3 regions of the Ectothiorhodospira sp. PHS-1 genome follow, and region 2 is predicted to be linked to each of the others. Evidence: predicted binding sites of a transcription regulator. Region 2 holds the regulator's gene; each other region holds the start of a gene.
What was found. Region 2 encodes FliA, which starts transcription of late flagellar genes. Its sites were predicted from a motif close to GCTAAAGTTNNNNNNNNNNCNGCCGATA; they were not measured.

Region 1: fliS (flagellar export chaperone FliS) is a predicted target of FliA. The motif match lies at 1,570-1,597, and genes of this name have one in related genera.
Region 3: ECTPHS_RS05095 (methyl-accepting chemotaxis protein) is a predicted target of FliA. The motif match lies at 1,604-1,631, and genes of this name have one in related genera.

The regions. Positions count from the first base shown of each region.
Region 1 is NZ_AGBG01000005.1:1,042-4,318, forward strand. Features, by position in the region: gene ECTPHS_RS13860 (flagellar protein FlaG) at 1-2, shown strand, start outside; gene fliD (flagellar filament capping protein FliD) at 135-1,547, shown strand; gene fliS (flagellar export chaperone FliS) at 1,658-2,080, shown strand; gene ECTPHS_RS03095 (flagellar protein FliT) at 2,080-2,418, shown strand; gene ECTPHS_RS03100 (NAD(P)H-binding protein) at 2,428-3,277, opposite strand, start outside.
Region 2 is NZ_AGBG01000007.1:61,011-64,287, forward strand. Features, by position in the region: gene ECTPHS_RS04570 (chemotaxis protein CheA) at 1-219, opposite strand, end outside; gene ECTPHS_RS04575 (protein phosphatase CheZ) at 322-1,080, opposite strand; gene cheY (chemotaxis response regulator CheY) at 1,089-1,481, opposite strand; gene ECTPHS_RS04585 (RNA polymerase sigma factor FliA) at 1,571-2,293, opposite strand; gene ECTPHS_RS04590 (MinD/ParA family protein) at 2,296-3,174, opposite strand; gene flhF (flagellar biosynthesis protein FlhF) at 3,182-3,277, opposite strand, start outside.
Region 3 is NZ_AGBG01000008.1:50,384-53,660, reverse strand. Features, by position in the region: gene ECTPHS_RS05095 (methyl-accepting chemotaxis protein) at 1-1,531, opposite strand, end outside; gene ECTPHS_RS05090 (sensor domain-containing diguanylate cyclase) at 1,820-3,022, shown strand; gene ECTPHS_RS05085 (DUF2339 domain-containing protein) at 3,033-3,277, shown strand, end outside.

The DNA.
Region 1 (3,277 bases), on a different contig from region 2:
AGGAAATGGCCCGTTATTTGCTTGTCTCTATGGTTGTCTGCAGAGCAAATGATGTGGCATTTGACGGATGGCAGAGCCGGCCGTAGGTGCGCCTGCCGTCCGTCACCGTTTTTTTGAGTTCTCGGGAGGTCGTCATGAGTACGATCAGTGCAATGGGAGTGGGTTCCGGCATCGATGTCCGGGGTCTGGTGGATCAGCTGGTTGCCGCGGAGCGACAGCCTCAGGAACAGCGCATTGCGCGCCAGGAAAAGCAGGCCAAGGACCAGATTTCCGCGCTGGGTCGTCTGAAAAACGCCTTGGCTGATCTTGGAAAGGCCATGGACAAGATGAAGGATCCGGCCTCGTTCCGGGCCTTTGACGTTCGGGTGCTGAATGAAAGCATCGTCTCGGCTTCCGTGCGCGGCAATGCACCGCCCGGCTCCTATGAGGTGGAAGTCCAGCAACTTGCCCAGTCCCAGCGGCTTGCAACCAATGCCGGTCTGTTCGGTGCTGGTTTTACGGCCACTGATCAGCTTGGCGCCGGTGATGTCACCATTACCCTGAAGGATGGTTCCACCGAGACCTTCACCCTGGCGGACGGGGCTTCATCCCTGCAGGATCTGCAGAACCAGATCAATGCCAATTCCAGCAACGTGCGTGCTTCAGTCATCAATGACGGGCAGGGGCCGCGACTGACCTTCACGTCGCTCAAGACCGGTGAGGCGAATGGTATCGATGCCGTCTCCGTGTCCGGTGCCGCCGGCGGTGCGTTACTCAATCAGCTTGCGTTTGATGCCTCGACCATGGATGGCGCCGGTGTCAGTGGTGGATTCACCCAGCTGCGTGCGGCCCAGGATGCGATCCTGGTGGTTGATGGTCTCACCATCACGCGGACCAGCAACCAGGTGAACGATGTCATCGACGGGGTTGACCTGACCCTGACCGAAGAAGGCACTACCCGCGTGGGCGTCACCGAAAAGGAGGAAACCGCCCGGGAAGCCGTGCAGGCCTTCGTGGATGCCTACAATGCACTGCGTCGGCAGACTAATCAGCTGGGTAGCTTCAATGCGGATGCCGGTACCAGCGCCGCACTCAACGGCGATTCCACTCTGCGTGGCGTGCAGTTCCAGATGGGTCGGTTGTTGAGTAACCCGGTCGCCGGCATGGATGGTTCCGTGAGAATCCTGGCGGATCTGGGGATTTCCACCCAGCGTGACGGGACCCTGAGCGTGGATCAGGCACGGCTGGATGCCCGGCTTGCGGAAGATCCGGATGAGGTGATCCGCCTGTTCACGGACAAGGATGATGGCCTGGTGGCGCGGATGCAGGGCATGGTGGAGCAGTACACGGGTCGGGACAACATCCTGGATACCCGCACCAAGAGCCTGGAGCGCAGCCTCCGTGGATTGGAGGATCAGCGGGATCGGCTGGATTACCGGATGGAGCGGGTGGAGGCGCGGCTGATTGCCCAGTTCTCGGCCATGGATGCCATGGTGGCCCAGATGAATCAGACCAGTCAGTTTCTGGATAATCAGTTGCAGATGATTACCAATATGAACAAGAAGTGAGAGTGAGTGCGAACGATGGCACTCTCAAGTTTTTCCCCGCATGACCGCTAGAGTATTCAGAACAGGGTTTCATCTTTCAGCGTCAGGGGCATCCTATGAGCTATGCAGCCATGCATAAGGGTATCAACCAGTATCAGCAGATCGGTGCCGCCGATGCGCCCTTTGCCGATCGTCATCGTCTGATCGAGATGCTGATGGATGGCGGCATGGATCGTCTGGCCCAGGCCCGTGGCGCGGTGATCCGGGGAGACCGGCCGGCCAAGATCAAGTTCATCGGCAAGGCCTTTGACATCATCGGTGGGTTGCGTGGTGGTCTGGATCTGGAGAAGGGCGGAGACATTGCCCGTAACCTGGACGAACTCTATGACTACATGCAACGCCGCCTGGTCAGTGCCAACGCCCGGGACGACGTGACGGTGCTGGATGAGGTGAGTACCCTGCTGGGCGAGATTCGGGAAGCCTGGAAGGAGATCCCAAAGGAGGCCAGGTTGAACCCGGAAGCCGCAGCCAGATCGGTGAATTCGGAGACGTGATGCCGGTACATTCGATGGAGTCGGTGCTTGAAGCGGCGGCGGCGCTGGAAGATCTTTCCCGCCGCCGTCTTGCGTTGGCCCGGGACGGCCAGTGGAAGGCATTGATGGAGACGGAAGACGAGCGTACCCGGCTGGCTGCTGGAATCCAGGTGGACAATCTGCCCGCCGACGTGGCGGAAAAGTCGGACCTAGCTGAACGGCTGACCCGCATCCGCGATCTGGATCAGGCCTTGTTGCCATTGCTGGAGGAGGCCCGGGATGCCTTAGGGGAGGAGCTTCGCCAGGTGCAGAAGGGTGTGGCGGGGGCGCGGGCGTATGAGAAGGTGGGGGATTTTTAGGCTCATTTTTCACCGCGCCAGCCGTGCCAGATGCCGCTGATAGCGGCGCATGACCAGTAGGTGGGCCACGGCTTGGGTCCAAAGGTACAGATACCAGGGCAGTGACGGCGCAAAGTCGTGAATGGCTGCCATGGTGTAGCGTCCGCCCAGGACGCTCTGAAACTCGAATCTCCCCCGTTGTGTTGCCTTTCTTGCCAGCAGGCCGCCGGTGATGCGGTAGATCTGCCGATCCTTTGTGCCTGCCTGAATGTCCCGTTCCAGTTGCAGCAGCATGAGTCCGCCGGGGCGCAGGTGGACCTGGTAGCCGGTATCTTCCCCGCTATGGGGGTCGGTGAGGACCGTGGTCTTCACGAAGGGCCGGCAGCAGCTGCCCAGCCAGCGGAAGTAGTTGCCGGCCACCCAGGCGGCGTCCTGGCCGGGGGGCTGGATGATGCGCTGGATGGAGCGTACCCGGCTGGCCTGTCTGAGTTCGGCCCGGGTCTTTTTGTGGATGGGTTGCCGGGGGTTGGGTAGCAGGCGTTTGCGGCGGTGGTCCAGGGCGTCGTTCAGGGCCTGTTCGAAGGGGATGGCATCCTGGTCGATGAACCGTTGCAGAGGATTGTCCTTGAGCCGGGTATCCCGGGGCAGGCTTTCCATGACGGGGGCCACCAGGGCGGTGGGGGTGCCGGTGATCCAGCGGGCGCCCAGGGCGACGATGGCGCCGGGCAGCCAGGGCAAGGTGAGGAAGCGGCGTTTGAGGCCCAGCAGCCGTGCCGTGGTCCGGAGCATGTCTTCGTAGCTGATACAGTCGGGGCCGCCGAGGTCGAAGTGGCCCCGGTATTGTTCCGGTGTGCCCAGGGTGTGACGGATGGCCCGAATA
Region 2 (3,277 bases):
GACATCCTCCGCGCGATGGCAGATCTTGACCAGGTTGTCCAGACTCAGGAATCCGGCCCCACCCTTAATGGTATGAAAGCTGCGAAAGACCGCATTGAGCAGGTCCTTGTCGCTGGGGGTCTGCTCCAGCTGCACCAGCTGCTCGCTCAGACCCTCCAGCAATTCACCGGCCTCAACCAAAAAGTCCTGCAGGATTTCGTCGTCGGTATCCAGACTCATGTCCGTCTCTCACGCCCGGTGCAAACGCACCCTGATACTCCGGTTTGGCGGCCGGAACGGCAAAACCTGAAACCGGCGGAGGCTCCGATGACAGGTCCGGCCTTAGAATCCAAGACTGGACAGCAGGTCATCCACATCGTCCTGGCTTTTCACCACGTCGCCATGGTCCGAAGTCCCCTTGACTGCGGGACCACCCGGCTGAATGTCCGCTTCCCTGTCCTTGCCCTCCGGCGTGGACAGGCGCTTGCCGGAAATGCGCACCAGCCCCACCAGGTTATCCTCCAGGTCCTGTACCAGGGTCATGACACGACGAATGACCTGCCCTGTGAGATCCTGGAAATCCTGGGCCATCAGCACTTCCGACAGCTGGCCGCGCAGGATCTCCGCGTCCCGTTCCGTATCCTGGAGAAAATCGGCCAGGGCCTGGCTCACCGACCGGAACTCGTCCACGGACATTTCCCGCTGACGGAAGCGGGCCCAGTCGGCCGCCAATGTGCGAGCGCGCTCAGCCAGCATTTCCGAGACCGGCAAGGCATCCTCCACGGCATTGAGGGTGCGATGGGCTGCCTGATCGGTCATGGCGACCACGTAGTTCAGACGTTCCTTGGCATCGGGGATGTCCTGATGCGTCAGTTCGGAGAGCCGGGAGTCCAGACGGAAGCTGTTCAGAGCCTCGTGCAGATCCCGGGTCAGCTTGCCCAGTTCCTGGAACAGCAGACTCTCGTGCATACGCCCCATCTCCTCGATGAGTCGCCCTGCCCCTTCCTCGTCTCCCGACTCCATGAGCGTGACCAGCTCACGGGCGCGTTCCAGCTGCTGCTGCCTGAACAGGGCTTCTTTACCGTCTTCCTGATTCTCCATGACGTTGCTCACCCTTTTTCCTGAAGCCGCTCGAAGATCTTATTGATCTTCTCCTTCAGGGTTTCTGCGGTGAAAGGTTTGACGATGTAGCCATTGACGCCGGCCTGGGCCGCTTCCACAATCTGCTCACGCTTGGCTTCCGCCGTCACCATGAGGACGGGCATGTCCTTGAGGCGGGGATCGGCACGCACAGCCCGCAGAAGATCGATGCCGGGCATGCCGGGCATGTTCCAGTCGGTGACCAGGAAGTCATAGTTACCGTTCTGCAGCATGGGCAGCGCAGTATTGCCGTCATCGGCTTCGGCGGTATTGTTGTATCCAAGATCCCGCAGCAAATTCTTGATAATGCGGCGCATCGTGGAAAAATCATCCACGATGAGGATCTTCATGTTCTTGTCCACAATAACCTCCCGATTAAACACACACCGAAGAAGGATCCCCTACCGGGGCGCTTCGGCATTCAAAAATCAATTCCACCGGCAAGGCGGAATCAGACCCGCTCCCCGTCGGCCACCCAATCGGCCATGCGGGCCCGGAGACGAAGCAGCGCCTGACCATGGATCTGGCAGACCCGGGACTCACTGACACCGAGCACTTCACCGATCTCCCGCAGGTTCAGTTCGTCATCATAATACAGCGAAAGGATCAAACGCTCCCGCTCTGGCAAGGTATTGACATGCTCGGCCAGGGCAGTGTGAAAGTCCATTCGGGTGATGGACTCCAGGGGCGTCAGCCCCTGGGCAGGGAGGAAATTGTCCACATCGCCATCCCCATCACAAAGATCGTCAAAACCCAGCACCCGGCTGCCGACGGCATCCCGCAGCATGTCGTGATAGGTATCCAGGTCCACCTCCAGGGCGGCCGCGATTTCCGCACCGCTAGCCTCGCGCCCTTCCCGGTTTTCAATTTCCCGGATTACCTCGCTGATGCGCCGGGCATTGCGATGCACGGAGCGGGGGGTCCAGTCACTGCGACGGACCTCGTCCAGCATGGCGCCACGGATCCGGATACCGGCATAGGTCTCGAAACTGGCCCCCTGGGAAGGGTCATAGTGATGGGCAGCCTCCAGCAGACCGATGACCCCGGACTGGATCAGGTCTTCCACCTGCACGTTGGCAGGCAGGCGGGCGAGCAGATGGTAAGCGATTCGCTTGACCAGGGCGACATGCTCATCCACCAGTCGAGTATGGTCTGACTCCGCGCTGGCATACATGGCTATGACACTGATGTGACTGGCTCCAGGTCGTTTCGACCGCTATTGATCAACCTTTCCACAAAGAATTCGATCCCCCCCCGGGAGTTACGGGGCATGGGCCATTGATCGATGCGACCGGCAATGGCGCGAAAGGCGCGGGCCGAGGGACTGGAGGGATAGGCCTCCAGCACGGTCTGCCGGCGCTGCACGGCCTTGCGCAACAGGTCGTCATGAGGAATTGCGCCGATGTAATCGAGGATCACGTCCTCCAGAAAACGATCGCAGACGGACACCAACTTACGAAACAGGCTCCGTCCTTCGTCCTCATTGTCGTTGCGGACCATGTTGGCCAGGATGCGAAACCGCATCAGGCCGTGATCCCGGTGCAATACCTTGATCAGGGCATAGGCATCAGTGATGGAGGCCGGCTCGTCGCACACCACCACCAGCACTTCCTGGGCCGCCCGGCAAAACCGGGTCACGCTGTCATGCAGGCCGGCCGCGGTATCCACCACCAGCACATCCAGGGGCTGGGACAACCCGCTGAAGGCACGGATGATACCGACATGCTGCGCCGGCTCCAGATCCGCCATGCGGGCGATGCCCGAGGCCGCCGGTACGATCAGCATGCCGGAGGGGCCTTCCAGCAACACCTCTTCCAGCGTGTTCTCGCCGTTGAGCACATGATACAGGTTGGCCTTGGGCTGCAACCCCAGCAGCACGTCCACGTTGGCCAGTCCCAGATCCGCATCCAGCAGCATCACCCGCTTGCCGCCCTGAGCCAGGGCTGCGGAGAGGTTCACCGACACATTGGTCTTGCCCACCCCGCCCTTGCCGCTGGACACCGCCAGCACGCGCACGGGGGACACTGCATCCGCCGTCGAGGATAACCGGGCCATATTGGGCTCACTGGCTGGAGGCATGGACATACCTGGCGTTGGGCTGGTTGATGGGCTCACGGAACATGGGAGAAACCATCTGGGCCTGACGGGCATCCGCCCG
Region 3 (3,277 bases), on a different contig from region 2:
GGGTACGTACCTCATCGGCCACCACCGCAAAGCCCCGCCCCTGCTCGCCGGCGCGGGCGGCTTCGATGGCCGCGTTCAAGGCCAGCAGATTGGTCTGCTCGGCCACGTCGCGGATCACTTCCAGGACCTTGCCGATCGCTTCGGTATCGCTGGACAAGGATCCGATGACCCCGGCCGCATTCTCGATTTCCGCCGCCAGCGTCTCGATGGAGGCAATGCTCTGTTGCACGACCCGACTGCCTGACAACGAGCTTTGCCGGGCCGAGGTGGCGGCTTGGGCGGCATCGGCCGCATTACGTGCCACGTCCTGCACCGTGGCGGCCATCTGATTCATGGCAGTGGCCACCTGATCCGACTCGCTTTGCTGTTGTCGTACCTGCTTGACTGTGTTTTCGGTCGTCGATGACAGTTCTTCGGCAGCGGCCGCCAGCTGCGAGGAAGCCCCCACGATCTGTCGAATCAACTGATGGATCTTGTCCACGAAGCCGTTGAAAGCCTTTGAGAGATCGGACAGTTCGTCACGTCCTTCCGTGGACAGGCGCTGGGTCAGATCTCCATCCCCCTGGGCGATCTCGTTCATCCGCGCGGCAGTGGCCTGCAAGGGGCCTACAATGCCACGGGCGATCAGCCAGGCGACACTCAGCCCGATCACCACCAGCAGCAGGGCGATGCCCAGGATGGTGGTCACCGCCTGTCGATACTCGACCACATAGTCGGTCCGATCGATCAGGATTTCCAGCACACCCAAAGGCTGTCCCGCAAAATCACGGACCACATGGCCATAGACAGCGACGGGGACGCCGCCATGGGTGATGTTGCGGATCAGCGGCTCTCCGTCAAGGACCCGTTGCAGTTCCGCGGACGTGAAACGGGCATCCCCCGCGATGGTGCCGGCAAACGTTTCAAAACCACGCTCTCCCCGTAGATGAAGGGCCGCGGGCGCATTGTACTGTTCGGTGAATTCCGTAAAGAAGGACGCCCCGAAAGACAGACCGAACTCCACCACCCCGACATGCGTGCCCTGATGAAACACGGGCGCCACCCCTCGCAATCCGAGACCTGCCACACCACGCTCAAGACCATGGAGAGGGCGACGGTCACGGTTGGCCTGGACGATGGTCTCCCGCATGCGGCTCAGATCATCCCCATGACGATCCAGCATGTGCAGACGCAGGAACGAGGTGGCCGGTGCGGTCAGGAACTGAAACTGCACGGCATCATAGGTATCACGCATCGCTTCGAAAACAGGCAATGTGATCGCCTGCAGAGCCTCGCGATCCCGCATTGCAAATGCCTGCTGTACCGCGGGCATGGAGGCCACCACCATGGCTTGGGACTCGGCTCTCACACCGGCATCTTCGATCGACGCCTGAAGTGTTCTGAACAGTTCCTCCGCCTGCCTGATCTGGGCACGATCACTGACGCGATCAATGGCATTGAGCGCCACCGGCACGGTCGTTCCCAGGGCCACCAGGAGCACCAGGGCAAACCCGACCATCAGGCGCGTCCCGATCCGAAAGTTCTTGAGCATCACTGCGACTCCTGTTTTTCCCTGTGCGGTTTTGACCGTGAGTGGATGCGTGGAAACACGGTGATCACTCACTATAGCGGCATGCCCCTATATCTTTAGAGAATATAATGAACTGTTCAAGAGTCCTTTGCCGACAAGGAATTCGGGCTTGTATCCATCTATTATCCACAGGATTGTCCACGCTTTTGTGGATACATGGCATGCTTGCCGGAAAAGACCCGCCATTCGTCGGACAAGAAAGATCTTGCGGGCAGAACCCAAGGCTCATATAAACGAGACTTATGTCGATTGAAGGAGGGCGATGTGGCCAGGCACCACCAACAGTTCCCGCCTGAAATACAGCCGACACAGGAGCCCTCAGCACACCTGCAACGGCAGGCAGAGCGCAGGGCCGCAGTCCTCCAGGAACTTAACCGTTTTCATGACGCCGCCGCCCGGCTGGCCACCGCCAACGCACGACTGCGGCTTGAACAGATTGATGAAGGACTGCACGAATGCCTGGGCATCCTGGGTGAATTTCTGGATGCGGACCGAGCCTATCTGTTCATCAACAATCTGGAGGAACGATACTGGACCAACACCCATGAATGGTGCGCACCGGGCGTGCAGGGATACCGGGAAGCACTCCAGCACGTCAGTTTCGACAGCGTTCCAGGGCTGGCGGAGCTTTTCCTGAGAGGAGAATCATTCGTCCTCACCAGCCTCCATGACCTGCCGCCCAGCATGGCACCCGGACAGGCATTTCTGGAAATGCAGGGTATCCGCTCCATGATCCTCCACCCACTGCTCACCGACGGGGAACTGCTGGGGTTTGTGGGTTTTGACGATATCGAGGACGAACGAGACTTTTCCTCCACGGAACAGGCCATGCTCAGTCTGGCGGCGGAAAACTTTGCCGCCACTTTGGCCAGGCAGCGCCAGTATCAACATGTACAGCAGGCCAGAATCGAACTTGAAAGTGTCAACCAGCGCCTGCGAGAAGCCTTGGAGGAAGTCCAGCGATTGGCTCGTACCGACCCGCTCACGGAACTCTCCAACCGTCGCTGGATGCAGGAATGCCTGGCCAGGGAAGCGGCCCGCCGCCAGCGCACGCCCATCCCGCTATCCATCATTCTGATGGATGTGGACCACTTCAAAATGATCAATGACCGCTTCGGTCATGACGTAGGAGACAAGGTATTGCGCAGACTCGCGGATACCTTCCGGGAAACCGTGCGATGCAAGGACGTCATTGCCCGCTGGGGCGGCGAGGAGTTCATGGTCATGGCAACGGACACGGGACTAAGGGAGGCGGAAAATCTGGCGGAGCGTCTGCGTCACGAGGCAGGCCGACTGCGCGTGCCTCCGCTTGAACAACTCAGTATCAGCCTCGGCGTGGCGGAGGCCGGTCTGAACGAGGAGATCAATCGCCTCATTGTCCGTGCCGATCGAGCGCTCTACCGGGCCAAATCCGAAGGTAGAAACCTGACCATCGTTGCCACAACGGACTAAACCCCATCCCATGACCGCCCTGGACCTGCTCTCCCTCCTGTCCTTTGTGCTCTTTCTGGGCGTCATCATTGGAACTGTCCTGGGCTGGGTGAGTTTCTTTCATGTACGCGCCCTGCGGCAAAGGGTCTTCCGGCTGGAACAGGCACTGACCGCCCGGCCATCCACGGTACCGATACCGCTCCCTGAACCCGATCAGGCGACGGAGACACCCACGCCGGACCCGCAACCGGTCACGGCCATGCCCTCATCCGCCCC